Natronorubrum tibetense GA33: one gene and its partners. The main gene of each other region encodes a partner of the protein of the gene in region 3 in a complex. Links are inferred from orthologs where the notes say so. Each region holds a gene or a part of one and is shown on either strand. Other genes may lie near its edges.

Region 1 (2,926 bases), 3.3 Mb from region 3 along the record:
CGGGAGCCCCGACTCGCCGGCGAGCGCGGCGAAACACACCTCGGGATGAGATTCTCGAACGGTCTCTCGAGGGTCCTCGAGTTCGCGGAGCAAGCCGTCGACTTCCCGGATCGCCGGGCAGATGTGGTAGGCCTGCGTGGAGATGCGATTCCCGGTCGCCGCCTCGTTCCTGTCGCCCGCCGTCTCGTACTCATCTTCGTAGACGGCGTCACGAACAGGGGTGTAGAAGACGCTGCTTCGGCTCTCGCCGAGTACCAGTCGGGCGGCCTCGTCACACTGTCGTCGAGTCTCCTCGGCCAGCCCGATCGGGATATCCACGAGGATCCGCTCGGCGAGACGGTTCGCCCGCCACGCGTTCAGGATCGATGGATAGAACGCAGCGGTGAACTGGTGCTCTCCCTCACAGTCGTCGTCGACGATCACGGCAATCCAGCCGGAACCGCCCCAGTCGAGTCCCACGTATCGGCTCATACCGGAGACTCGAACGGCCGGCCGTTAGGTTTTGGCAACGGCGTTGTCCTCCGGGACAGAGCGGGCGGAACGGCGCAGTCGCTGTTCGAACACTGCGACCAAGAAAAATCGGGATCGGTCGAAATCGTCGCGTCGCGACTTAGCCGAAGAGTTCGCCGAGGCCCTCGCCGCCGGCGTCGTCGTCCTCGTCCTCGTCGTCGTCCGTCGTGTCCGGGACGTCGCTGGTCTCTTCGACCTCTTCGTCCTCGTCGTCGCCTGCGGCCTCACCGGCTGCGGCGCCGCCTGCGGCGGCTCCGGCAGCGGGTGCGACGGCAGCCTCGGAGACTGCCTCGTCGATGTCGACGTCCTCGAGTGCGGCGACGAGCGCCTTGACTCGGGATTCTTCGACGTCGACGCCGGCAGCGTCGAGTACGTTCGTCAGGTTGTCTTCGTTGAGCTCTTCGTCCGCTTCGTTCAGGATGAGTGCAGCGTAAACGTATTCCATTGTTGTATCCTCCAGTTGTGATTAGCCGAACATTGCGCCGAGTCCTTCGCCGCCGCCAGCGTCATCGTCGTCATCGTCATCGTCGTCTTCGGCGGCGTCGGCCTCAGCATCAGTGTCTTCGTCTGCCGATTCGTCGTCGCCGTCCTCAGCGTCCGCTGCCGGCTCGGCGGCGGGCGCTTCGACACCCTGCAGCTCCTCGGGCAGGGCGTCCTCGTCGTCGATCTGGGCCGCGAGCGCACGCAGCTGTGCGTCGGCCTTGGAGACGAGGTCGGGCATCAGGTCTTCGTCCTCGATCGCGGCGTGCAGGCCGAGGCTCTTGGCCTCGCCCGTCGCCTTCGAGATGAGCGTCGGTGCGGTTGCCTCGGTCGGGTAGCTCGCGTTGATCGAGAGGTTCCGAGCGCGAGCGGCGGCCGTCGCCACGTCGCTCTCGTAGGCCTCGACGTCGATGTCGAGGTCCTCGGGGTCGAACAGCACGCCGTCGGCGACGACGGCGCGAAGGTCAAGACCGACCTCCTTGGGCTCGATCCCGAGTTCGTTGAGGACGTTCGAGAGGTCCGCGGAGACTTCTTCGCCGGCCTCTAAGACCGTCGAGTCCTCCATGACCTGAATCGAACCGTCCTCGATGCGCGCGTTCGCGCCGATGCTCTGTAGCTCGCCGACGAACGGACCCGGATCGACACCGGTGTCGCCCTCGGGGACGACGATGTCGTTCGGGGCGACCTCTCCCTCGTTAATCGGTGCCGGCGTCTTCGACGCCTCGAGCTCCTTGTAGAGGGTAAATGGGTTGTCGTTCGTGCCGACGAGACCGACCTGTCCCTCGATGTGAGAGACGAGTTCGTCGAGTCCGGCGTCTTCCAGCGCGTGGACCTGCAGCGTGTTGCGGCTGACGCGCAACTCGGCGGTGCCGTGCAGGTCGCGACGCATGTCCTGGAGCTGTTTGCTCGGAATGCCGGTGATACCGACGATGCCGACGCTCTCGTAGCTCTCGATGAGTTCGGCGAGGTCGTCGACCTCTTCTTTCTTCCACTGTGGAAGGTTCTCGGTCTTGCGTTCAGCCTGTGCGCTCATGTTAGACTACCTCCTGAGACGGTCCCATCGTCGTCTTTACGTAGACGCCATCGATGTTCTGTGGACCTTTCTCGAGGTCGGCGTGCAGGCGTCGCAGGATGACGTCGATGTTGTCCGCGATGTCTTCGGCATCCATGTCCTCGGCCCCGACGAGCGTGTGGAACGTTCGTCGGTCCCGGGAGCGAAGCTGCACGGTGTTCTTGAGTCTGTTGACGGTCTCGACGACGTCGTCGTCGGGGCCGAGCGGGTCCGGCATCTTCCCTCGGGGACCGAGAATGGTACCCAGGTACCGGGCGATATCTTGCATCATCGCCTCTTCGGCGATGAAGAAGTCCGTCTCGTCCGCCATATCTTTGGCTTCGTCGTCGTCCAGATCGGCCACGTCGTCCTCCGAGAGAACCTCGTCCGCTGCCTCTTCGGCGCGGACAGCGGTTTCCCCCTCGGCGATAACGACGATACGGGTTTCCTGGCCGGTTCCGGACGGCAGGACGATAGACTCGTCAACTCGATTCGACGGTTCGTTTAGGTCGAGATCGCGCAGATTGATCGCGAGGTCAACCGTCTCGGTAAAGTTCCGATCGGGTGCCTCGTCGAGTGCGCGCGCGACTGCTGTTTCTATATCCGAATCTGCCATCGTTCACCTCCGTAGTACGCAGGAGTGCTCCTACGGGTCAGTGAAACAGGCAATGCCTGTCTCCCTTGAACGAAATGCCATGGCAAACTTAAACCCGTCGAACTGGCTTCCGTACGCTCCGCCACGGCCGTCGGAACGGACCGCACCTCGAGTTCTTTTCGCGGCCAAAATCAATTACCATTGATCGAAAACACTATTGGAGATGAGAGTATACCGTTCGTACATGGGGCCAGTAGGTTTATATGGTGTCAATGGGGCGGTACTTGAGT
Region 2 (5,936 bases), 3.3 Mb from region 3 along the record:
TCGATCCTCTCGGGTGTCCGGACGTGGACCGCCACACCGTTTTCGTGCTGCGTCGTCCGCGCTGATAGGCTTTTGTTCGCTCGAGTCCTCGCATCTCCCATGAGAAGCACTCGGCTGCAACGCCAGATCGACGACCTCGTCGCCCAGGGCTGGAAGATCGAGGACGAGGACCGCGACCGCGTCGTGATGGTCGATCGGGAGTTCGGTTCGGTCGGCTCGCACATCCTCGTCGCGATACTGACCGTCTGGTGGACGATGGGGATCGGCAACGTCCTCTGGGGAGCGTACAACTACGTCTCGAACTCGAGGCGACAGGTTCTCTGGGAGGAGACGACGGGTTGTCCGTCCTGCGGGGCGGACGTCTCGGTCGACGCGGCGTACTGTCGTTCCTGCGGCGAGGATCTCGAGGCTCGAATGGATCGGGCAGCGGGTGCTGGAGACACGATGCCCTGTCCGGAGTGTGACGCGGTCGTCGCCGAAGGCTCGCGATACTGTCGCTCCTGCGGGACGAAGTTGGCGGACGCGATGGGAACCGCGAGCTGATACGACGCTGGGGACCGCGAGCCGACGCCGACGCGGCGGAGCGCGCCGAATAGGTACTCGTATCCAGCCCGAATCCGAAGTTAGGGTATGGACCAGGACGACGGACCGGAAATTCTCCTGACGAACGACGACGGGATTGACGCGCCGGGTATCAGAGCCCTGTACGACGCGCTCTCCGAGGTCGGCTCGGTCACCGTCATCGCACCCGACCGCAACCAGAGCGCCGTCGGTCGGTCGCTGTCGTACGGACGGACGGCGACGGACGCCGACGATCCGGAGCTGACGACGAGCATGGCCGATGGGCTGTTCACCTCGCCGGTTCCCCACGCCGACCACGAACTCGGCTACGCCGTCCGCGGGACGCCCTGTGACTGCGCCATCGTCGGCGTCAACGCGCTCGACCCCGAACCCGATATCGTCGTTTCGGGCTGCAACAAGGGGGCGAACCTCGGGGCCTACGTCTTCTCGCGCTCGGGGACCGTCAGCGCCGCGATGGAGGCTGCCTTTCTCGGGACGCCCTCGATCGCGATCTCGATGGACACGCTGGGCATCGAGCGCGACCTCGAGCCCGCGGACTTCGAACGCGCGGGCGAGATCGCGGCGAAACTCGCGAGCGGCGCGCCCGGCACGGGGCTGTTCGACCGCGTGGACTACCTGAACGTCAACGTCCCACGGCCCGACGTGGCGTCCGACGGCTTCGCGCTCACTCGACCGACCGAGGTCTACGAGATGGACGCCACCGTCGAGGACGGCGGCTTCCAGTTGACCAACCGCCTCTGGCAGCAGATGGCCAATCGGGACATCCCCGATCCCGATGATACGGACCGCCACGCTGTACTCGAGGGAGAGGTCTCGATCTCCCCGATGCGGGTTCCCTACGACATCGTGGAGACGCCGGAGGTTCGGACGATCCTCGAGAAGTTGCTGTAGCGCCCGGTGTTCCCGAGCGACGCGATCGAAAACACCGTCATTTTACACGCGTCCCTCGAACCACGGCTATGGAGTGTCGCCACTGCGCCTCGCCGCTCGAGAAACCCGGCGATTTCTGTCTAGTCTGCCGGGAGCAAAATACCGCGGCGATCGTTCTCGAGGCGGGGCGAGAACGGACGACACTGACGATGCTTGCAGACGACGGCGACGAGGACACGGAGTCGGCGAGCGAACCTTCCGATCCGGTACTGGGTGAGACGACGATTACGACGACGCCCGAGGAGGGCGAAAACGAGGTCGTCGAGCTACGAAATTTCGCGGGGCTGATCGGCGACGAAATCCGCCGCAAGCGCCCCGAGGAGGTCTACGCCGGCGGCGAACGGGCGGTGATTCAGGCCGTCCGCGAGGATATCCACCACCCGTTCTACCGCGTCGCGGACGACGACCCCGTCGAGGCGGTCCTCGAACGTCGCGGCAAACCCGCACTCGACGTCGTCGAGACGCCGCCAGCCGACAAGATCGGGGGCAGTCACACCACGCTCATCGGCGGCCGTACGGGCATGCGGGCGATCCACACCGTCGCGGATCACCCCCACGTCAAGAAGGTCATCCCGGGACCCATCGACGCTGGCGGGAAGGGCTCCCAGTCGGGATTGCGGGCGAAAGTCACCCGCGCCGACGACGGCGGTAACGTTCGCATGCTCCTCCGAGACGGCTCGAGCGTACAGGAAAACCGAGTCGTGACGACGGCTCGAGACCGAGAGATGGGCGAACGGATCCGTGAGGATCTGAACGACGTGCTGTCCAACGCGGAGTTCCAGTAGCCGTCCGTCGACTACTGTCGTACAAGAACTGTCACGACCTCGTGGAAGTGACACTGGCTGCTGGTTGTCAGGCCCTTTTCCGACCGGGAGTAATGAGATATAATTAGCCATGCTCGAACGACCCGACGCCGTCCTGGCTGCGATTCCGCTGCTCGCCATGAGTGGACTCGCCCTCCGTACGGTCATCGCGGTGACGGGTGCCGGAACGGGGCTCCTCGCCGCACCATTAGCGCCCGTCGGCTACCTCGCGGCGCTCGCGCTGGTCTTTCGGGAGTTGCTCACCGGTCCGGTCGCCGAACAGGCGGAGAACGGATCGGCGTAACTCAACAGGTTTAAGAATCCGCTGACGATAGCTACCACCATGTCTGATAAAGGAGATGTCGGGAGTGCAGGCCGCTTCGGCGCGCGCTACGGTCGCGTCGCCCGACGTCGCGTCAGCGAGATCGAAGACGACATGAACAGCGCCCAGGTCGACGGCGACGACGTCAAGCGCGTCGGAACCGGTATCTGGAAGAACGAAGAGACCGGTGAGGTTTTCACCGGCGGTGCCTACCGTCCCGAGACCCCTGCCGGCCGAACCGTCAAGCGCTCGATCCGCGCTGCACTCGCCGAAGACGGCGAATAATCCCATTACCCTGTATGAGTTACAAGTGCTCCCGCTGTAAACGCGACGTCCAGATCGACGAGTACGGTGGCGTCCGCTGTCCGTACTGCGGCCACCGCGTGCTCCTGAAAGAGCGCAGCCGCGACGTCAAGGAAGTCGGCGTCAACTAACGACCGCGCGTGTCTTCTCACGATGCGACTCTCGAGTTCGACTACGAGACCGCGTCTCGCGCCGCGCTCGTTGCCGAGAGCGTCGCCCGCGAGATCGGCGAGATCGACGACGACCGCTCGCGTACGACGATCGAGCGCGACGGCGCGACCGTTCGAGTCGACGTCGTGGCCGCGGACGTGATCGCCCTCCGAGCCGCGCTCAACACCTGGTTCACGCTGGTCGACGTCGCCGAACGAACGGCCGAACTCGGCGATTCGGTACTCGAGTCGTAGCAGTAGCCGGCTTTCGTCTATTGATTCTCGCCGTCGGACCCGCTCGCCGACGACAAAGCTTGGCTTTATCAGTGCGGAGGGCGACGGTCGAGATATGCAAGGCAATCTCCCACCGGAAGCACAGGAGAAAATCGAACAACTGCAGGACCTTCAGGAGACGGCCCAGACCGTCGCCATGCAGAAACAGGAGGCCGAATCGAGCCTTTCCGAGGCCGAGAACGCCCTCGACGAACTCGAGAACATCGACGAGGAAACCGGCATGTACCGAAAGGTCGGCGAACTCCTCGTCGAGACCGAGTACGACGCGGCCGAGGAAGACCTGCAGGACAAGGTCGACTCCCTCGAGATCCGCCTCGAGACCCTCGAGAAGCAGGAAGACCGAGTCCAGGAGCAGTTCGAGAGCCTTCAGGACGAACTCGAGGAGCTCCTCGGCGGCGCGGGCGGCGGCATGGGCGGCCCAGCAGGCCCAGGCGGTCCGGGCGCAGGCGGCGCATAAATGTCGACCGGCGAGCCGACTGACGACGAGGTCGTCCAGACGGCCTCCGACGCTGCGGAAGGCTACGTCTTCTCGCAGTACAAGCAGTCCGCGGTGCGCGACCTCGACGTCACCGTCACCTTCGAGGAGGGCGTCCTCGAGGTCGACGTCTATCTGAACGCACCCGAGACCGAGGACGGACCCGACGCCGAACAGGTGGCGGACGACGCCGCGCTCACCGCGCGTGAGGCGGTCGACGAACTGTTCGGCGAGTAACGCTCTCGGCTGCAGTTTTTGCGGGGCCGTCACCGATTCGAACGAGAGTTGCTACACCAGGGATCACGTCGTCGGGTAGCTGTCCTCACGCTCACCGTGATGCCAGCCACAACTAATTTGTAGCTGACGGAGTATGTTCGATGTAGGCCGATGGAGACCTGTTCTTCCCACTGAGCCGGGTCCGCTTGACCGACGTGTCGCCGACGGAATCGACGAGTTGCGACGCGCGTGAGCAGCCGGTTCGTATTCGTTCTGATGACCCCTGACCCCGTAGCGGCGGGGCTCGGCACCGATCGCAAACAGTGATGAACACAACACCACCACTATGTCACGAAATCGCAGCACAGGACGTCGTACAGTCGTCGCGAACCGATCGACAACCACCCCCGTAGAGACCCGCGAGATACGGGCCCTCACCCGTGCCGCCGGCGACGAGGTCGTCGCCGAACTAACCCAGACCGGCCCGGCGGATTCCGGAACGTACCTCGGGCGTGGCAAAGTCGACGAACTCGCCGAAACCGTCGCCAGCCACGACGCCCAGTGTGTGGTCGTCGACGGCGAACTGACGCCGAGTCAGCACCACACCCTCGAGTCACTGTTGCCCGACGAAACGGTCGTCATCGACAGATATCGGCTCGTACTCGATATTTTTGAGGAGCAGGCCGGCACGCGACGCGCACAACTGCAGGTCGAACTGGCACAGCTCAGATACGACCTGCCACGGATCATCGAGTCCGCGGACGAAGGCGCACTGAACAAACAAACCGAGAAGGGGTCGCCCGTCTACGACGTTCGCGACCGGATCGACCGTCTCGAAGGCAAACTCGCCGACCTCCCGAACCCGGCCGAACAGTTCCGCGAACGCCGCCGCGATGAAGGGTTCGATCTCGTCACGATCGCGGGCTACACGAACGCCGGCAAATCGACCCTGCTGCATCGGCTCGCCGACGACCTCTCGCTCGAGCAATCGCGGACCGACGACGATTCGAACCCGGATAGCTCGGACAAGAACGCCACCGCAGCGATCGAAAATCGGTTGTTCAAGACGCTCGAGACGACGACTCGGCGGGCGACAATCAGCGGTCGACCCGTGCTCGCGACGGATACGGTCGGCTTCGTCGACGACCTGCCCCACGACCTCGTCGAGTCGTTCAGTTCGACGCTTTCGGAGGCCGCGACGGCGGACGTTGTCGTTCTCGTCGCCGACGCGAGCGATCCGCTCGAGCGGTTTCGCCGACGGCTCGAGGTGTCCGACGAGGTGCTCTCCGCGCAGAACATTGCGGACGAGCGGATCGTCCCCGTGTTGAACAAGGTCGATCAGCTCTCGGCGAACGAGCGAGAGTGCCGGCTCGAGATTGCCTCGGAATCGCTGTCCCCATCGACACCGGAGCCGATTCCGGTGAGCGTGCTCGAAGGGACGAACCTCGAAGCGCTTCGGACGGCGATTCGGGATCGGCTCCCCGAGGAATCCGCGACGATACGAATGCCCAACTGCGACGAGGCGATGGCGCTCGTCTCGCGGGCCTACGATCGGACGTCCGTGGAGACAGTCGACTACGAGGGAGCCGAGGTACGACTCGAGTGTCGTGGTCGACCGTCGGTGCTTACGCAGCTCCGACGTCGGGCCAGGGAACTCGAGACGGCTCGATCGTAGCGACCCTGCACTCGCAACGCGGGGTGAGCGCGGACACCGACGCGAGACACCGTTTTCAGCGGCCGGCGTCTCAGCGGTCGGGTGCCAGAATCTCGATCGGATGCGGAACGGTACGTTCGAGCAAGGTCTCGAGTTGGTCGCCACAGGACGTCCCCGAAGCGACGACCGTCTCCGCCCCCTCGAACTC
Region 3 (6,180 bases):
GCGAGGACGGACTTCTGGTTCAGCAGCTCCGTCTCGAGTTCCTCGAGTTCCTCTGTGCGTTCCGCGGGGGTCATGTCGCGAACCTCTGCGACGTGGAGGATCGCCATCAGGCGTCACCTCCCTCGTCTGCGTCATCCGCGTCCTCGACATCCGCTTCGTCGGCCTCGGCTTCCTCCTCGTCCATCTCCGCGACGAGTTCCTCAGCCTCGGCTTCGACGTCCTCCTCGAGTTCGTCGAGGTCTTCCTCGATCGGGGATTCGTCGGGAATGTCGACGTCTTCCTCGTCGGCCTCGACTTCCGCTTCGATGACCTCCTCGACGTCTTCTTCCTCGAGTTCGGGCTCGGGTTCGACGGCATCCTCGGCAGGGGCTTCGGCGCCTTCGTCGGCGGCCTCGGCCTCCTCGGGCTCACCCTCAAGCAGTTCCTCGACACCTGCGGCCTCGTTGGCCTCGACGGCGTCGGGAACGATCTCTGCGGGGTCCATATCTTCGTGGACACCGAAGTCGTCGGGCAGTTCGGCTCCCGGCGGGATGATCTTGACGTCGACCCCGATGGTACCGAGTTTCATCACTGCGACGCCCTGACCGTGGTCGACGACCTCTTCGGCGGGTTCGCCGTTGTGCTTGATGTAGCCGCGGTTGAACTTCTCAACGCGCGAGCGGGCACCGGTGACCTTTCCGGAGAGGACGATCTCGGCGCCAAGCGCGCCAGCATCCATGATTCGGTCGATCGTCGTGTGACCGGCCTTCCGGAAGTACCAGCCACGCTCGAGTGCGTTAGCCAGTCGGTCTGCGACGATCCGTGCGTTGAGGTCGGGTTCGTCGACCTCTTGGACGTCGATCTGTGGGTCCTCGAGGTTGAACTTCTCCTCTAAGGCCGTCGTGACCTTCCGGATGTTCTCGCCACCTTTGCCGATGACCATCCCGGGCTTTTCGGCCTTGAGGACGATCTGCGTACCCATCGGCGTCTTGGCGACGTCCATACCACCGTAGCCCGCGCGGCCGAGCTCTTCCTGGAAGAACTCGTCGATCTGGGACCGCTGAAGGCCGTTTTCGATGAATTGGTGTTCGTCAGCCATTAGTTATCGTCCTCCGTTTCTTCGTCGACTTCCTCGACGACGATCTCGACGTCGACCTCCGGCGTGTTCCAGGCCGAGGCACGCCCCATCGCGCGGGGCTTGCGACCGACCGATTCGCCGACCTTGTGGGCGGCGATGTGGACGATCTCCATCGATTCGCCGTCGAAGCCCTGGTGGTCAGCGTTCGCCGCGACGTTCTCGAGCAGGTCGAGGAACTCGCCCGAAACCTTCTCGGGGTACTTTCCTGCGTCCCAGCCGTCGATGTCGGAGCGGTGACCCGCACCGGTGTTGTGGGACTTGAACGGAACGGACTGCTCTTCGTCGATGACGTCCTGAAGGAAGGCCTGTGCGTCCGCGACGGTTCGGCCCTTCAGTTCGCGAGCGACCTCCTTGCTGTGCTTGTTGCTCATGTGACGCTCCCGAAGCATCGCTTTCGCGGTCTTGTCCGGGTCGGCGTCGACTGAGTAGTTGATTCCCATACGATGATCACTTCAGTGGGACGAACTTCGAGGAGCGAGTCGCACCGATCCCTGCCTGTCCGTGTTCGACGGAGTTGCGGGTCAGCTGGAACTCGCCGAGATAGTGTCCGATCATCTCGGGCTCGACGCGGACGCGCTCGAACGACTGTCCGTTGTAGACCTCGAAGGTCAAGCCAACGAACTCCGGCAGGATCGGCATATCCCGCAGGTGCGTTCGGATCGGCGCGTTCGCCGTCTCCTCTTCTTCTTTCTCGCGGGCCTTCTCGAGCAGCTTCTGCTTCTCGACTGAGAGGCCGCGTTCGATACTTCGCCGCTTTCGAGCGGGCAGCAGTTCTGCGACTTCGTCGATGTCCAGATCCTGCAACTCCTCGAGCGTGTGACCGCGGTAGGTGAACTCACCTTCGCGGCCGGTTCGGTACTCCTGACTCATTTGTTTCCACCTCGGCCGGTACGGCGCGAGGAAATGTCACCAACCTTCCGTCCCGGCGGGGCATCCCGCGAGACGGACTTGGGTTTGCCCGGGTGCTGTCGGCCACCGCCACCGAACGGGTGGTCGACGGCGTTCATCGCGACACCACGGACGCGAGGGTATTTCGTCCCCCGTGCCTTCATCTTGTGATACTTGTTCCCGGCTTTGACGAACGGTTTCTCCGTTCGACCGCCGCCGGCGACGACGCCGACGGTGGCACGGCACTGTGGATCGAGGCGTTTGACCTCACCGCTGGGAAGCTGGACGACCGCAGCGTTGCGGTCGTGGGTGACCAGATCCGCGTTGACGCCGGAGGCCCGGGCGAATCGACCGCCGTCGCCCTGGTTCGCCTCGACGTTACAGACCGGAATTCCTTCGGGGATCTCCGCGAGCGGGAGCGTGTTGCCCGGCTTGATCTCCGCGGAGACGCCGACCTGAATCTCCTCGCCGACGGAGATGCCCTCAGGTGCGAGGATGAGTCGCTGGTCGCCGTCGTCGAATTCGACGGCGGCGATCGGCGCGGATCGCGCCGGGTCGTGTTCGATATCCACGACCGTTCCGCGGACGAGGTCGTCGTCCTCCTGTTTCTTGTGGTCGAGCTTCGCCTTGTAGCGGTGTGACGGGGCACGGAACGTCGGGCCACCGCGACCGCGTCGTTGTCCCTGAATACGTCGTCCCATCTTCAGAACACCCCGATTCGCGAGGCGACTTCCTGTGCGTCGTCGTCCTCGGAGAGTTTGATGATCGCTTTCTTTTTGCCTTTCATCGTCACTTGCGTGTTGATGTCAGCGACGCCGACGTCGAACCGCTCCTCGACGACATCCCGAATTTCGGGTTTGGTGGCGTCGGGGTTGCAGATGAACTGGAGCTTGTTCTCGAAGTCCATGTCGTTCATGGCCTTCTCGGTCACGAGGGGGTGCTCGATGATCGAACTCATCGGTCTGCCACCTCCTCGAGTGCGCTCTCGGTCCAGACGGTCAGTCGACCCGGCTGTGCGCCGGGTGCGAGCTCTTCGGCGTTGACCTCCGCAGCCGTCGTCACGTCGGCACCAGCGAGGTTCCGGGCCGCACGGGACGGGCCGGACTCACTGGCGGTGACGAACAGAATCGACGTCGGCGTCTTGTACTTCCGGCCACGGGCTTTCCCCTGTCCGGATCGGACGCTCCGACCTTCGTCGGCGCGTTCGATGTCGTCCGCGAGACCGGCGGCCTCGAGGAACGAGACGACTTCCTTCGTCTTCTGGAGGTCTTCGAACTCGTCGCTCACGACGACGGGAATCTCCGCGTCGTCGTCGAACTGGTGGCCGCGCTCGGCGACCAGGTCGGCGTCCGTCGTCGCCGCGATGGCGCTACGGACGGCGAGTTTTTTCGCTTTCGTGTTGATCGAGTCGGACTGGTCCTTCTCGGCCTTCGGTGGGTGTGACTTCCGTCCTTTGATCGCCTGGGGGACGCGTCGTGCGCGGCCGTCCTGACGTGGAACGTGAGCCATCCCGCGACCGCTACCGAACGATTCCGCGGGCGTTCGCATGCCCGCGAACTCGTCGGCACCGTAGGCCTGTTTTCGGTTTGCCTGGGCGACGCGAACGGCGCGGGCGATCAGGTCCGGGCGGTAAGTGGTCTCGAAGACCGCCGGGAGCTCGATCGAGCCCGCGTCGTCGCCGTCCAGGTCTCGTACTGTTGCTTCCATGTGTTATCCCTGGTTAGATGCGGTGGAGACGTAGCGTACCTCGGGATCGAGGCGCGGCTGGTCTCCGGGTCGGATCGCCGGGCGGAAGCGCACGAGGCGCTTGTTCGGCCCGGGGAGCGAGCCCTTGATCAGCGCGTGCGGTCCGTCGACTTCGCCGTAGTTGACGAAGCCACCGTCGACCGTCGCGTCTGCGCCGTCGCCGATATCGACGAGGCGTTTGTTCAGTTCCGTCCGCTGGTGGTAACCGGTCTGTCCCTGCTGTGGGACCGTCGACCGAACACGGGACGGGTTCCACGGACCGAGGTTCCCGATGCGGCGCCGCCATCCCTGCCGGGCGTGCTTGCCCTTTCGTTTCTGGACGCCCCAGCGTTTGACGGGGCCCTGGGTCCCTTTCCCTTTCGTGACACCGCTCGCGTCGACGTACTCGCCCGCGCGGAACACGTCGTTCATGACGTGCTCGCCGCCGTCTGCGACGGTCTCGAGGGCGAAGTCGACGCGATCCTCGACGGAGCCGCCGCCGACTCGCGTCTCCATCACGTCCGGTTTCTTCTTCGGCATCGAGGGAATGCTCCCTGGAACCGTATGCGTGATAACGCGAACGTCGTCGACGCGTCCTTCTTCGAGGTAGCCCCGAAGCTCGTCTTCGGCGGCGTCGGCGTCGTAGTCATCACCGGGGACGTCGAGGACGCGATCGAGTTCGGTAACGAACTCGTCGGTCCAGACCTCGGTGACCGGCTTCATGCCGTATGGCGTTGCTTCGTACGCTCGTAGTGCGACCGCGCGCATCGGCGGCGTCTCCACGATCGTTACGGGGACGGTCTGTTCCATCCCCTCGGTCGGCGAGTTCGCTTTATCGTCGACCATAACGACGTGGGTCATGCCGGCCTTGTAGCCCGCGAATCCCTGGAGCGTTGGCTGTCCGTCGTCGTCCGGCCACGAGTTAAAGCGTGGGACCTCGCTGGTCGCACGCTGTCGTGGGCCGAACCCGAGTGAGCCTTTGCGTGGTGAATTTGCTTGTGGCATTCTATCACTCTCTCAGTGAGAGGGGAGCGAGCGAGGCGAACAGAGCCTCCTCCGTTCGCACGACCTCGCTTCCCTGGTCCGGAACCGTATTTAGCCAGAGGTCGAACCCCGGATCGGCAGTGGGTTCGACTCCGTCGTCCGCGTCGCCCGTTCCATCCGCGGGGGCGACAGCGGAAGCCTCGATGTCGAGGATGTCCGGCAGCCCTCGTTCGGGCGCCCCGAACGCGACGGTCATCCCGTCCCGTTCGACGCGTCCGGCCAACGTCTCGAGCCGCCCGACGGTGAGATTCTCACCGAACCGGGAAGCTGCGATACGGACGCCGGCGTCCTCACGGCCGAGTGCTGCGGAGAGGTCCGTCCGCTCGACCGACAATCCCGGAAGGGGATCGTCGACGAGTTTCGCCCGGACCGGTCGTCGCGAAGAGATCCTGACGGTCACGCGCTCCCCCTCTTCGACCTCCATTTTCGGAGGAACGTTGAGGGAGATCGGGTGTTGCAAGCCGCAATTGACCCGGACGCGCCCTTCAGGTCCGACCTCGGTCACGATTCCTTGTCTTGACGACCCCGAACCGTCAGATTCGGAGCCGGTCTGTGACATGGCGCGGAGCGGCGGCAGGATGCCCGCATACTCCAGTTCGTCCCGCATCCCCCATGCCTCGTTGCGGAGGTATGGCGGCGTTGCGGCGTACCGCAAGACGGTGCTTACGAACCCGCCGTCGAATCGCCCGGTTTCGCCATCCCGGTCGGGATAGACGATTAGGCGATCGGCCCGGAAGATCGTCGCCGCGCGGGCGACGTATCCGAGTTTGCGAGTTGCCTCGCGTTTGTCCTCGGCTTCACGGGTGAGCGACGACGGGACGAGTATGCTGACGGTCATGCCGAAACGCTTCGGCGCCGCGTCACTAGACTGTAGCGATGTGTTGCCGGTAATGTCTTAAAAGGGTAGCGGATTCGATCCCGGCTGTGAACGGCTCACACCCGCGAATTCGTGTGTTACAGCCACACACTCTGTCGAAGTGATAGATGCGTGATCGATTTCCGGAAAAACGGGTTTGTTAGGGCGGGTGCGGGGACTCGAGAACCGACAGCAGGCAGTCGGACATCGTCATGTGCCGGCATGCCGATGTCGGGTCGATTCGCAACCCTTATACATCCCTCCGGGTGTACATTAGAGTGTAGCAGGGCGCTGGTAGTGTAGTGGTATCACGTGACCTTGCCATGGTCACAACCTGGGTTCAAATCCCAGCCAGCGCACTTCTGCGGCGAACAACTCCGACGAGCACCGCGTAGCGTGTGCTCGTCACTCGTGAGCCGTGAAGTCGCTCTGGGTTTGAATCAGGTCAGTCGCAGCGCCGATCGGAGGGAGGCGACCGTCTGACCGTGGTTCAAATCCCAGCCAGCGCATTTCTCTGAACACAACACCACGAGCATTGCGTAGCAATGCG
Region 4 (6,143 bases), 3.3 Mb from region 3 along the record:
GACTCGGGATTCTTCGACGTCGACGCCGGCAGCGTCGAGTACGTTCGTCAGGTTGTCTTCGTTGAGCTCTTCGTCCGCTTCGTTCAGGATGAGTGCAGCGTAAACGTATTCCATTGTTGTATCCTCCAGTTGTGATTAGCCGAACATTGCGCCGAGTCCTTCGCCGCCGCCAGCGTCATCGTCGTCATCGTCATCGTCGTCTTCGGCGGCGTCGGCCTCAGCATCAGTGTCTTCGTCTGCCGATTCGTCGTCGCCGTCCTCAGCGTCCGCTGCCGGCTCGGCGGCGGGCGCTTCGACACCCTGCAGCTCCTCGGGCAGGGCGTCCTCGTCGTCGATCTGGGCCGCGAGCGCACGCAGCTGTGCGTCGGCCTTGGAGACGAGGTCGGGCATCAGGTCTTCGTCCTCGATCGCGGCGTGCAGGCCGAGGCTCTTGGCCTCGCCCGTCGCCTTCGAGATGAGCGTCGGTGCGGTTGCCTCGGTCGGGTAGCTCGCGTTGATCGAGAGGTTCCGAGCGCGAGCGGCGGCCGTCGCCACGTCGCTCTCGTAGGCCTCGACGTCGATGTCGAGGTCCTCGGGGTCGAACAGCACGCCGTCGGCGACGACGGCGCGAAGGTCAAGACCGACCTCCTTGGGCTCGATCCCGAGTTCGTTGAGGACGTTCGAGAGGTCCGCGGAGACTTCTTCGCCGGCCTCTAAGACCGTCGAGTCCTCCATGACCTGAATCGAACCGTCCTCGATGCGCGCGTTCGCGCCGATGCTCTGTAGCTCGCCGACGAACGGACCCGGATCGACACCGGTGTCGCCCTCGGGGACGACGATGTCGTTCGGGGCGACCTCTCCCTCGTTAATCGGTGCCGGCGTCTTCGACGCCTCGAGCTCCTTGTAGAGGGTAAATGGGTTGTCGTTCGTGCCGACGAGACCGACCTGTCCCTCGATGTGAGAGACGAGTTCGTCGAGTCCGGCGTCTTCCAGCGCGTGGACCTGCAGCGTGTTGCGGCTGACGCGCAACTCGGCGGTGCCGTGCAGGTCGCGACGCATGTCCTGGAGCTGTTTGCTCGGAATGCCGGTGATACCGACGATGCCGACGCTCTCGTAGCTCTCGATGAGTTCGGCGAGGTCGTCGACCTCTTCTTTCTTCCACTGTGGAAGGTTCTCGGTCTTGCGTTCAGCCTGTGCGCTCATGTTAGACTACCTCCTGAGACGGTCCCATCGTCGTCTTTACGTAGACGCCATCGATGTTCTGTGGACCTTTCTCGAGGTCGGCGTGCAGGCGTCGCAGGATGACGTCGATGTTGTCCGCGATGTCTTCGGCATCCATGTCCTCGGCCCCGACGAGCGTGTGGAACGTTCGTCGGTCCCGGGAGCGAAGCTGCACGGTGTTCTTGAGTCTGTTGACGGTCTCGACGACGTCGTCGTCGGGGCCGAGCGGGTCCGGCATCTTCCCTCGGGGACCGAGAATGGTACCCAGGTACCGGGCGATATCTTGCATCATCGCCTCTTCGGCGATGAAGAAGTCCGTCTCGTCCGCCATATCTTTGGCTTCGTCGTCGTCCAGATCGGCCACGTCGTCCTCCGAGAGAACCTCGTCCGCTGCCTCTTCGGCGCGGACAGCGGTTTCCCCCTCGGCGATAACGACGATACGGGTTTCCTGGCCGGTTCCGGACGGCAGGACGATAGACTCGTCAACTCGATTCGACGGTTCGTTTAGGTCGAGATCGCGCAGATTGATCGCGAGGTCAACCGTCTCGGTAAAGTTCCGATCGGGTGCCTCGTCGAGTGCGCGCGCGACTGCTGTTTCTATATCCGAATCTGCCATCGTTCACCTCCGTAGTACGCAGGAGTGCTCCTACGGGTCAGTGAAACAGGCAATGCCTGTCTCCCTTGAACGAAATGCCATGGCAAACTTAAACCCGTCGAACTGGCTTCCGTACGCTCCGCCACGGCCGTCGGAACGGACCGCACCTCGAGTTCTTTTCGCGGCCAAAATCAATTACCATTGATCGAAAACACTATTGGAGATGAGAGTATACCGTTCGTACATGGGGCCAGTAGGTTTATATGGTGTCAATGGGGCGGTACTTGAGTCAATCGGCCGTTTCGCCACGGTCGATATCGGACTCGAGACGTATCAGGCGCTGAGCGCACTGGAGCGGGCGGGGGTTCACTTCGGTGTAACGCTCGTTGTCGCGATGGTTGCCCTCGGATTGCTCCAGAGCTTCGGCCCGCAAACGGTGACGAAGTGCCGTCGGAGTCCGGTGATCTCGATCTGTATCGGCGCGCCGAGCCTCCTGGTTATCAGCGCCGTCGTGAGCACAGGCTATCTGATCATCGGAACGAGTCTCGGGACGTTCTTCGGTATCGTGTTGGTCGCCGTCGGTCTGACGACTGTCCCCGTACTGGCAATCGCCGGCTTCGTCGCAATTGGCCAGTCGATTGCCGCGCGGTTCGGTTGGGACCAGCTGTGGATCGGCGTCGTCGTCGGGAGCCTACTCAGCGGCTTGGTCGGTCTCTCCATGCTCGCCACCGTCGCTGCGATCCTTTTCGCCGGCTCGCTCGGAACCGGTAGCGCCATCCGCGTCATGCGAGGCGCCGGTGGCTCGACCCACCCCAGCGAGCGAACCGTCCCGCCCGCGAACAAGATCTAGGCTCTCCGCCCCGGTTAGGCACACGATACTCGAGCGATTCGGCGCAAGGCGTTTTTCGACGCAGATAGAGACCGAGCGTATGGCACCCAGCGGCCGATCCGCTCTCGAGTCAGTCTCGACGCTCCACTGGGTTGCCATCGCGTTAGCGCTCGTGACCGCCGCCGTCCACCTGGTGCTCGGAATCGGATTTCTCCCCCATCGGATGGGCGTTGCCTTCCTCGTCGCGACCGCCGGCTTCGTGCTCGGGGTCGCACTCGTCCTCCTGGACTACCGCCGGCGGCTCGTCTACCTCCTCGGAATCCCCTTTACCGCCGGGCAGGTGATCCTCTGGTACACCGTCAACCAGCCAGCCGGTCCCGGCGATCTCACGGCCGCAGGCGTCGTCGACAAAGTCGCACAGCTCCTACTGATCGTCGTCCTGGTGGTGCTCTACCGCCGTGAGTGATCGATGACTGACGACTCGACGCTGGCCGTCCGACGACGAACGCTCCCGCAGTGGGGTCACGTCACCGCCGGCAATGCGGCGATGATCTGCCTCGCGCTCGTCGCACTCCAGATCGGATGGCCCGCCGGCCCGTCCGCCGGTTTTCTGGCCGCAGTCGGTCTGGTGGTGGGCCTCGAGTCGGCGCTCTTCTGCGTCGTCGTCGGCGAGCGCGGACGCCACCCCGTCACGCTCGCGACGTGGGTGACGGTAACTCGAGGCGCGGCCGTCGCAGTGCTCGCCGGCTTCGTGGTCGCGGGATCGCCAGCCGAAACGGGGATCGTTTCGTGGGTGCCTGCCGCGCTGTTCGCCCTCGCAGCGGCACTGGACGCGGTCGACGGGGCGCTCGCCCGGGCGACCGACAGCGTCACCGATATCGGAGCGCGCCTCGATATCGAGATCGACGCGCTCGTCGTGCTCGTGGGGACGGTCGTCGCCGTCGTCGACGGCACACTCCCGCCCGTCTTCCTCGCCGTCGGCGCTGCGCGGTACCTGTTCGTCGTCGGCCGGTGGTGGCGAACTCGCCGCGGCCGCCCCGTCTCCGACCTCCCGCCGAATCGATTTCGTCGGCTCCTCGGGGCGCTCGCGATGCTCGCGATCTGGCTCGCATTGGTACCGGTCCTCGAGAACACCGTTACGCGTGCGTTCGCCGTGGTCGTACTGGTTCCGTTTCTAGCGAACTTCTGCTGGGACTGGCTCGCCGTGTCCGGACGTCTCGAGCCGTAGCCGTCCGAAAGGGGGTGTCGAAACGCTCTCTTACACCGGTCGGTCGTCCGACCGGGACGGTTCGTCTCGGGCGTACGGATACCATACTCACGCTGTCGGTACAAACGACCAAGTGTCGGCCCGTGGAACGTCGCGCCAGCGTGACCGACCCCGACACACCCCGCGTGCATCCGGAGGCCGACTCGAGGGTGCGCTCACTCTATTTCACTGGTCCGAGAACCGTCGACGTCAGGTCCCGTCCTCTCCCGGATCCCGGCCCCGAAGAGGTCCGCGTTCGGACCATCGCGTCGGCGATCAGTGCAGGCACGGAGGGGCTGCTCTACCGCGGTGAGGCCCCGACTGAGCTGCCGGCCGACGAGGAACTCGAGGCACTCGACGGCGATTTCTCCTTTCCCCTCCGGTACGGCTACGCCGCGGTTGGCGAGGTCGCCGCCGTCGGCGCGAGCGTTTCGGCGGAGTGGCTCGGCCGGACCGTCTTCGCGTACAACGCTCACGAAAGCCGTTTTCTCGCCGACCCCGAGACGCTCCTTCCGGTCCCAGACGGCATCTCGCCGCGGGAAGCGACGCTCTTTGCGAACCTCGAGACGGCCGTCACCTTCCTGCTCGACGGTGCTCCGCTCTTCGGCGAGCGGGCCGCCGTCTTCGGACAGGGAACCGTCGGCCTGTTGACGACGGCCCTGCTCGCTCGCACACCGCTCGAGGCGCTCGTGGCGGTCGAACCCGACGAGAAGCGGCGGCGGTGTGCCGAGCGGTTCGGCGCGGATCACGCGGTCGATCCGGCGGCGGACGAGTTCCCCGACGCGTTTCGGGAGGTCACCGGCGACCGAGCGGACCTGACCTACGAACTCTCGGGCGATCCCGACGCCCTGGACGACGCCATCGCGACGACGGGCTTCGACGGGCGCGTGATCGTCGGTTCGTGGTACGGGACGAAGCCAGCGACGCTCGATCTCGGCGGCCGCTTTCACCGCGACCGCATCGAGATCCGGAGCAGTCAGGTGAGCACAATCGATCCGCGCCTCTCCGGGCGGTGGTCCCGCCAACGGCGCCACGAGCTCACCTGGGAGTGGCTGGAGCGACTCGAGGTCTCCGAACTCCTCACGCACGACGTGCCGCTCGAGGACGCTGCGGAGGCGTACGAACTGCTTGAAAAGCGTCCCGACGACGCGATACAGGTGCTGTTGACCTACGAGTAGCCGCGTTCGAAGTCGAGTCACCCCCAGTCGTTACTATGCTGGGCCGACTACACGTCACATGGCTATCATCGCCGAGATTTCGATTCAGGCCGACGAGTTTCTCTTGGGACAAATCATCGCCGAGTATCCCGGCCTGTCGGTCGAAATCGAGCGCGTCGTCCCAGCCGACAAGCGAGTGATGCCGTACATCTGGGGGTACGGAACCGATCTGAAGGAGTTCGAGGTCGCGATGGACGAGAGCCCGAACGTCAAATCGATCACCGTACTCGACGAGTACGACGACCGGGCGCTGTACAAGATCGAGTGGGAGGATCCGGCCGAACAGCTGATCGCCGGCATCACGGAAACTGATGCGACGATTCTCGAGGCCCACAGCGACGACGAGTGGCTGTTCCGGATCCGATTCGAAGATCACTCCGGGCTCGCCCAGTTCAACGAGTACTGCCGAAAGAACGACATCAACTACCAGCTCACCCGCGTCTCCTCGATGGGGGACGTGAACTCGAACGAGACGGACTTCGGTCTCACCGACGCGCAGTACGAAGCGCTCTCGCTCGCCGTCGAACGCGGCTATTTCAAAGTCCCTCGAGACGTCGAGTACAACGAACTCGCCGCCGAGCTTGATCTCTCGGTGCAGGCGCTCTCCGAGCGGATTCGCCGCGGCGCGGACAAAGTCCTCCACGACGCGTTGAACCGCCCCAATTCACGAAACCAATAACACTGACAGTCAGGAACCCCTGAGTACTACATAAAGGGCATGAGCAGTCATGAGTTCATGCTTTGGTAGTCATACTCTAGTCTCTGCTATGGTCGAACAACTTCGTCTCGAGCAGGTCGGAACACCCGAATTCCTCGATTCGTTTTACTCGGTACTGTCGAACGCGATCAGACGGAACGCCCTCCAGTACCTCCTGACCAATCAGGATCCGGTGTCAGTGGACCGGTTAGCCCTCGAACTCGCCGCGATCGAACACGGGGAGTCCGCCGAAGCCGTAACGAGCGAGCACCAACACGACCTCCGGATGCTTCTCACACACGTTCACCTCCCGTCGCTCACCGATGCGGGCGTCGTCACGTGGGATCGAGAGCGCGAAC
Region 5 (6,210 bases), 3.3 Mb from region 3 along the record:
GTAGAGAGTGTACCACGTTACCAATACAAAAAAGCTATGAGTGGAACCGCCATTGGGCCGCCCGAACGGTATGGACGACACGTACACCAATCTCGTTCTCGAGGGCAAGGAGTACGAACTCCTGCGGGCGCGACGCGGGCTGCTGAGTCGGTGGTCGATTCCACAGAAGGTCCGCGGCTGTAGCTACCTCCTGTTTGCGGCCTCGGCGATGCTCCCGCTGATGTACTTCCTCCCGATGACGGTCAGAGAGGCCTATGTTGGTCTCGACCCAGCAAGTTCGCGAGTCGGGTTTACCATCCTCACGCTGCTCAGCGTCGGCTGTCTGCTCGTTGCGAGTTTCGGTCTCGTCGCGATCGCGGTCTACAGGGACCGGCTCGACGAAATCTCCGAAGACCAGGCCTGGTCACTCGTCGGCCTCGAGGGCATGTTCTCGGGTATCGGCTTTATTACGGGCTCGCTCGGCGTCGCTGCGACGCTCCTCCTGTCGGGGGTCGGCCACGCGGGCGTCGATATGATCGATACCCTCGTCGCTACGGGTATCCATCCCTATCATCCGGGCCCCGACATCGCTCTCACCGTGGTTACGGCCAGCGCAATCGCGTTCTGTTGTGCGATTACCGTCTTCGTGATGGGAAGCGTCGCCGAATCGCTCGAGTAACAGTCGGTTCGAATACGAATTCGCTACCCAGCACACGTCGATCGTCGACCGATAGTAACAACTGGAACGGTTTACACACCGATCGCACTACCGCGGTTCGGAGCGTACGCGGTTCGGAGCGACCGGAGTGAGCAAGAACCGCGGCAAAACGAGTAGCGCGGGATCAGAGATCCCGCGGACCATGCGAACGGGCGCACAGCGCCGTGAGCAGACGGGGAACGCAGTGACCCGCGAGCGAACGGAGTGAGTGAGAACCGCGCGGCCGTCATGCGGTCGGGTGTGCACTGACGTCCAGTGGCTACTATATCATCCGCTTTCCGTCCCTCTCATTTGTACTGGCTGGGGCCGACGCCGCCAAGTTCGGTTGTAACTGTTCCTCTGGCCGGTTTCGAAGACCGATATCTGAGCGCAGTGACATAGTAAGGAACGAGCGGTTTATCGGTTGGTTCCCTAGCTGGAGTACGTTCGGTCGATGACGAATCGCGTCCGATTCACCACCTCGATCGGAGGTGTCCCAACAGATTATGCCAACTGGACTCAACCGTGATCTCGGGCTGTTTTCCACGATGGCCATCGCGATCGGTGCGATGGTCGGTTCGGGGATCTTCATCCTCCCCGGCGTCGCCTACGTAACCGTCGATGGACCGGCCGTCGTCGGAGCCTTCCTCGTCGCCGGGATTCTCGTTCTCCCGGCAGCACTCAGCGCTTCTGAGATGGCGACGGCGATGCCGGAAGACGGGGGGTCGTACGTCTACGTCGAGCGCGGTATGGGGCCGCTGCTCGGGACGATAGCCGGCGTCGGCAACTGGTTCATGCTGTCGTTCAAGGGTGCGCTCGCACTGATCGGCGGCGTGCCGTATCTCGTGTTCGTCGCACCGGAACTGGCCAGCTACATTCTCCCGCTGGCGATCGCTCTCGCCGTGTTTTTCACCATCATCAACGTCGTGAGTACGAGCAGCACCGGAAAGCTGCAGTTCGCCATCGTTGGACTGATGATCCTCGTGATGGGGTATTTCATCGCCGGTGGCGTCTCAAATGTCGGCTCCGAACGGCTTACCGGCGCATTCGACGTCGGCAGCGGCGGGTTCTTCGTGGCGACCGCGCTCGTGTTCATCTCCTATGCGGGAGTGATCAAGATCGCCGCCGTCGCCGAAGAAATCAAGAATCCAGGAACGACGATTCCGCGGGCGATGATCGGCTCGCTGCTGATCACGACGGCGCTGTACGTCATGATCGTCTACGTCGCGATCGGCGTCGTCGATGTCCAGGCTGCGATCGACGGCGGCCAACTCGAGTCCGACGGCGAAGGACCGATTATGGCGCTGGCCGCGGAGGCGACGCTGGGGACGATCGGCGTGACTGCCGTCGTCGTCGCCGCACTACTGGCCCTCGCCTCGACGGCGAACGCCGGGCTCCTGTCGGCGTCTCGCTTCCCGTTCGCCATGGCGCGGGACGGACTCGCGCCACCCCAGTTCGAGACGATCAGCGCCCGGTACAATACGCCCGTCCTCGCAATCTCACTCTCCGGAGCAATGATCGTCCTGATGATCACGTTCCTGCCGATCGACCAGGTCGCGAAGTTCGGGAGCGCGTTCCAGATCATCGTGTTTATCCTGGTGAACCTGGCAGTTGTCGGGTTCCGAGAGGGCGCTGTCGAGGAGTACGATCCCGTGTTCGTGGCCCCGCTATACCCCTGGCTGCAACTGTTCGGGATGGCCAGCGGACTCGCCGTGCTCACCCAGGTCGGGACAGTGCCCTTTGCTGGCGCAGTCACCATCGCGGCCGTGTCGATCGTCTACTACTATCTGTACGCTCGCAAGCGTGTCGACCGCGAAGGAGCAGCCCGTGACGCGGTCCGACGGAACATCGGCGAGTCCGCGCTCGCACGAACTCGCGAAAGCTTCGAGAGCGACGCCGAGTACGACGTCCTCGTGGCGACCACGGAAACGACATCTGTAGAGGCGAAACGGGACATGCTCCGGATGGCGACGGATCTGGGTCGGGTTCGGTCGACCGTCGTCTCGGTCGTCGATTTTCTCGACGTCCCCCACCGAGTCTTCAGCGAGAGTCACCCCGCTGTGATCGACCGAGAGGCTCCCGAGTGGGTCCCATCGGATCCCGAGAACGCACCATCGTGGCTCCCTGAGCACGCGATCGATCCGCCGACCCGTACCTCCGGCGGCGTCGATCTCGAGCCGTCCGAGACGGCCACCACTGGGACCGATTCCGCGTCATCTGGGACGAAGACCACCGGAACTGATTCCGCGGCATCCGAGGCGGACACGGTCAGCACGGACCCCGAAACCAATATCGAGTACCGCGAGATCGATAGCGAAGACCACAAACGCGCAATCGTCGACTTTGCTACCTACGAGGGCTACGATCTCATCGTGCTCGAGCGAGCGGTTGCGGAGTTTCACAGTCGGCTGTTCGGCAGCGACGTTGAGTGGATCCTCGAGAACGCCCCGTGTGATGTCATGCTGGTCGAAGACTGTGGTTTCGACGGTGCCGACGAGATCGCAGTCGTCGCCAATCGCGGCGCTTTCGATCCGCTGAAACTCCTCATCGCCGACGCGATCGCCGAGGAGACCGGCGCGGAGATCAATCTCCTACAGGCAATCCCGGCAGCGCCGCCGGAGACACAGCGTCGGACGATCGAGGACTACCACAACGAACTGATCTCGATCTGTACCGTCCCGGCCCGGTCGACGATCGTCGAGGCCGACGACGAGATTCGGGGACTGGCCCGGTTCGCCGAATCGGCCGATCTGCTCGTTACTGGCGTCGATCGAACCGGTATCAGCGGACGACTGCTCGGTCGCCCGGGGAACCGACTGGTCGACTCCGTCGACTGCACCGCGGTGATGGTCCAGACTCGAGAGGGCCGAAAAGATGGGGTCCTCAAACGGCTGGTGATGGATCACCTGTTCGGCTAGGTGATGCCACTGGTACGCCGTCGCCCGCCTCACACCTCTCCAACAGCGCCCTCTATCGGCTACGCGACCGACCGAACGTCCGCCGGTGCGACGATCTCCATCGGTAGGTCGTAGCGATCGGTTGGCGGGTCACACGGCAACGAAACCGTCTCGCCGCGGGCCGTCACGGCGAGGACGAACGCGTCGAGCAGATCGTCCCGATTCCCCGCTCGGAGCCGACGGGCGTGGACCGGCCGGTCGTCGATGTACTCGCGCTCAAACGATTCGAGGTCGAGCGCGTCATCAACTCTCGCCTCGAGCAACTCGCGTCGACGCTCGAGACCCTCCTCGGTTGCCTTCCCCGGGAGCCCCGACTCGCCGGCGAGCGCGGCGAAACACACCTCGGGATGAGATTCTCGAACGGTCTCTCGAGGGTCCTCGAGTTCGCGGAGCAAGCCGTCGACTTCCCGGATCGCCGGGCAGATGTGGTAGGCCTGCGTGGAGATGCGATTCCCGGTCGCCGCCTCGTTCCTGTCGCCCGCCGTCTCGTACTCATCTTCGTAGACGGCGTCACGAACAGGGGTGTAGAAGACGCTGCTTCGGCTCTCGCCGAGTACCAGTCGGGCGGCCTCGTCACACTGTCGTCGAGTCTCCTCGGCCAGCCCGATCGGGATATCCACGAGGATCCGCTCGGCGAGACGGTTCGCCCGCCACGCGTTCAGGATCGATGGATAGAACGCAGCGGTGAACTGGTGCTCTCCCTCACAGTCGTCGTCGACGATCACGGCAATCCAGCCGGAACCGCCCCAGTCGAGTCCCACGTATCGGCTCATACCGGAGACTCGAACGGCCGGCCGTTAGGTTTTGGCAACGGCGTTGTCCTCCGGGACAGAGCGGGCGGAACGGCGCAGTCGCTGTTCGAACACTGCGACCAAGAAAAATCGGGATCGGTCGAAATCGTCGCGTCGCGACTTAGCCGAAGAGTTCGCCGAGGCCCTCGCCGCCGGCGTCGTCGTCCTCGTCCTCGTCGTCGTCCGTCGTGTCCGGGACGTCGCTGGTCTCTTCGACCTCTTCGTCCTCGTCGTCGCCTGCGGCCTCACCGGCTGCGGCGCCGCCTGCGGCGGCTCCGGCAGCGGGTGCGACGGCAGCCTCGGAGACTGCCTCGTCGATGTCGACGTCCTCGAGTGCGGCGACGAGCGCCTTGACTCGGGATTCTTCGACGTCGACGCCGGCAGCGTCGAGTACGTTCGTCAGGTTGTCTTCGTTGAGCTCTTCGTCCGCTTCGTTCAGGATGAGTGCAGCGTAAACGTATTCCATTGTTGTATCCTCCAGTTGTGATTAGCCGAACATTGCGCCGAGTCCTTCGCCGCCGCCAGCGTCATCGTCGTCATCGTCATCGTCGTCTTCGGCGGCGTCGGCCTCAGCATCAGTGTCTTCGTCTGCCGATTCGTCGTCGCCGTCCTCAGCGTCCGCTGCCGGCTCGGCGGCGGGCGCTTCGACACCCTGCAGCTCCTCGGGCAGGGCGTCCTCGTCGTCGATCTGGGCCGCGAGCGCACGCAGCTGTGCGTCGGCCTTGGAGACGAGGTCGGGCATCAGGTCTTCGTCCTCGATCGCGGCGTGCAGGCCGAGGCTCTTGGCCTCGCCCGTCGCCTTCGAGATGAGCGTCGGTGCGGTTGCCTCGGTCGGGTAGCTCGCGTTGATCGAGAGGTTCCGAGCGCGAGCGGCGGCCGTCGCCACGTCGCTCTCGTAGGCCTCGACGTCGATGTCGAGGTCCTCGGGGTCGAACAGCACGCCGTCGGCGACGACGGCGCGAAGGTCAAGACCGACCTCCTTGGGCTCGATCCCGAGTTCGTTGAGGACGTTCGAGAGGTCCGCGGAGACTTCTTCGCCGGCCTCTAAGACCGTCGAGTCCTCCATGACCTGAATCGAACCGTCCTCGATGCGCGCGTTCGCGCCGATGCTCTGTAGCTCGCCGACGAACGGACCCGGATCGACACCGGTGTCGCCCTCGGGGACGACGATGTCGTTCGGGGCGACCTCTCCCTCGTTAATCGGTGCCGGCGTCTTCGACGCCTCGAGCTCCTTGTAGAGGGTAAATGGGTTGTCGTTCGTGCCGACGAGACCGACCTGTCCCTCGATGTGAGAGACGAGTTCGTCGAGTCCGGCGTCTTCCAGCGCGTGGACCTGCAGCGTGTTGCGGCTGACGCGCAACTCGGCGGTGCCGTGCAGGTCGCGACGCATGTCCTGGAGCTGTTTGCTCGGAATGCCGGTGATACCGACGATGCCGACGCTCTCGTAGCTCTCGATGAGTTCGGCGAGGTCGTCGACCTCTTCTTTCTTCCACTGTGGAAGGTTCTCGGTCTTGCGTTCAGCCTGTGCGCTCATGTTAGACTACCTCCTGAGACGGTCCCATCGTCGTCTTTACGTAGACGCCATCGATGTTCTGTGGACCTTTCTCGAGGTCGGCGTGCAGGCGTCGCAGGATGACGTCGATGTTGTCCGCGATGTCTTCGGCATCCATGTCCTCGGCCCCGACGAGCGTGTGGAACGTTCGTCGGTCCCGGGAGCGAAGCTGCACGGTGTTCTTGAGTCTGTTGACGGTCTCGACGACGTCGTCGTCGGGGCCGAGCGGGTCCG

Evidence for each region.
Region 1: NATTI_RS0118910 (region 3) and NATTI_RS0101865 share a complex: the UniProt entries of both Methanocaldococcus jannaschii proteins name them as parts of the 50S ribosomal subunit. The link is inferred for Natronorubrum tibetense GA33 from one-to-one orthologs.
Region 2: NATTI_RS0118910 (region 3) and NATTI_RS0102120 share a complex: the UniProt entries of both Methanocaldococcus jannaschii proteins name them as parts of the 50S ribosomal subunit. The link is inferred for Natronorubrum tibetense GA33 from one-to-one orthologs.
Region 4: NATTI_RS0118910 (region 3) and NATTI_RS0101870 share a complex: the UniProt entries of both Methanocaldococcus jannaschii proteins name them as parts of the 50S ribosomal subunit. The link is inferred for Natronorubrum tibetense GA33 from one-to-one orthologs.
Region 5: NATTI_RS0118910 (region 3) and rpl12p share a complex: the UniProt entries of both Methanocaldococcus jannaschii proteins name them as parts of the 50S ribosomal subunit. The link is inferred for Natronorubrum tibetense GA33 from one-to-one orthologs.

The regions. Positions count from the first base shown.
Region 1 is NZ_KB913017.1:355,840-358,765, forward strand. It holds NATTI_RS0101865 (50S ribosomal protein L10), read right to left. Parts: upstream 2,024-2,926; coding sequence 977-2,023; downstream 1-976. Other genes in the region: NATTI_RS0101855 (DUF429 domain-containing protein), read right to left, coding at 1-471; rpl12p (50S ribosomal protein P1), read right to left, coding at 611-955; NATTI_RS0101870 (50S ribosomal protein L1), read right to left, coding at 2,025-2,657; NATTI_RS0101875 (hypothetical protein), read left to right, coding at 2,881-2,926. UniProt on the Methanocaldococcus jannaschii protein: Forms part of the ribosomal stalk, playing a central role in the interaction of the ribosome with GTP-bound translation factors.
Region 2 is NZ_KB913017.1:402,094-408,029, reverse strand. What follows is about bases 1,573-4,290. They hold NATTI_RS0102120 (50S ribosomal protein L37ae), read left to right. Parts: upstream 1,573-2,658; coding sequence 2,659-2,922; downstream 2,923-4,290. Other genes in these bases: NATTI_RS0102100 (DUF3194 domain-containing protein), read left to right, coding at 3,841-4,095; NATTI_RS0102105 (prefoldin subunit beta), read left to right, coding at 3,439-3,840; NATTI_RS0102110 (KEOPS complex subunit Pcc1), read left to right, coding at 3,081-3,344; NATTI_RS0102115 (DNA-directed RNA polymerase subunit P), read left to right, coding at 2,937-3,071; NATTI_RS0102125 (hypothetical protein), read left to right, coding at 2,407-2,619. Outside these bases: NATTI_RS0102140 (zinc ribbon domain-containing protein), read left to right, coding at 100-543; 5'/3'-nucleotidase SurE, read left to right, coding at 631-1,473; more of NATTI_RS0102130, read left to right, coding at 1,542-1,572; GTPase HflX, read left to right, coding at 4,421-5,749; NATTI_RS0102090 (LUD domain-containing protein), read right to left, coding at 5,820-5,936. UniProt on the Methanocaldococcus jannaschii protein: Binds to the 23S rRNA.
Region 3 is NZ_KB913017.1:3,672,115-3,678,294, forward strand. Bases 1,337-4,298 are described here. They hold NATTI_RS0118910 (50S ribosomal protein L23), read right to left. Parts: upstream 2,964-4,298; coding sequence 2,709-2,963; downstream 1,337-2,708. Other genes in these bases: NATTI_RS0118895 (50S ribosomal protein L22), read right to left, coding at 1,337-1,557; NATTI_RS0118900 (30S ribosomal protein S19), read right to left, coding at 1,565-1,987; NATTI_RS0118905 (50S ribosomal protein L2), read right to left, coding at 1,984-2,706; rpl4p (50S ribosomal protein L4), read right to left, coding at 2,960-3,712; NATTI_RS0118920 (50S ribosomal protein L3), read right to left, coding at 3,716-4,298. Outside these bases: rpmC (50S ribosomal protein L29), read right to left, coding at 1-107; NATTI_RS0118890 (30S ribosomal protein S3), read right to left, coding at 107-1,078; more of NATTI_RS0118895, read right to left, coding at 1,078-1,336; more of NATTI_RS0118920, read right to left, coding at 4,299-4,735; NATTI_RS0118925 (putative RNA uridine N3 methyltransferase), read right to left, coding at 4,740-5,612. UniProt on the Methanocaldococcus jannaschii protein: Binds to 23S rRNA. One of the proteins that surrounds the polypeptide exit tunnel on the outside of the ribosome.
Region 4 is NZ_KB913017.1:356,681-362,823, forward strand. What follows is about bases 1-2,925. They hold NATTI_RS0101870 (50S ribosomal protein L1), read right to left. Parts: upstream 1,817-2,925; coding sequence 1,184-1,816; downstream 1-1,183. Other genes in these bases: rpl12p (50S ribosomal protein P1), read right to left, coding at 1-114; NATTI_RS0101865 (50S ribosomal protein L10), read right to left, coding at 136-1,182; NATTI_RS0101875 (hypothetical protein), read left to right, coding at 2,040-2,645; NATTI_RS0101880 (DUF7475 family protein), read left to right, coding at 2,725-2,925. Outside these bases: more of NATTI_RS0101880, read left to right, coding at 2,926-3,090; NATTI_RS0101885 (CDP-alcohol phosphatidyltransferase family protein), read left to right, coding at 3,094-3,852; NATTI_RS0101890 (zinc-dependent alcohol dehydrogenase), read left to right, coding at 4,017-5,048; NATTI_RS0101895 (helix-turn-helix domain-containing protein), read left to right, coding at 5,107-5,766; NATTI_RS0101900 (DUF7344 domain-containing protein), read left to right, coding at 5,855-6,143. UniProt on the Methanocaldococcus jannaschii protein: Probably involved in E site tRNA release. Binds directly to 23S rRNA. Protein L1 is also a translational repressor protein, it controls the translation of its operon by binding to its mRNA.
Region 5 is NZ_KB913017.1:351,905-358,114, forward strand. What follows is about bases 3,219-6,210. They hold rpl12p (50S ribosomal protein P1), read right to left. Parts: upstream 4,891-6,210; coding sequence 4,546-4,890; downstream 3,219-4,545. Other genes in these bases: NATTI_RS0101850 (amino acid permease), read left to right, coding at 3,219-3,594; NATTI_RS0101855 (DUF429 domain-containing protein), read right to left, coding at 3,654-4,406; NATTI_RS0101865 (50S ribosomal protein L10), read right to left, coding at 4,912-5,958; NATTI_RS0101870 (50S ribosomal protein L1), read right to left, coding at 5,960-6,210. In the rest of the region: NATTI_RS0101845 (hypothetical protein), read left to right, coding at 71-658; more of NATTI_RS0101850, read left to right, coding at 1,183-3,218. UniProt on the Methanocaldococcus jannaschii protein: Forms part of the ribosomal stalk, playing a central role in the interaction of the ribosome with GTP-bound translation factors.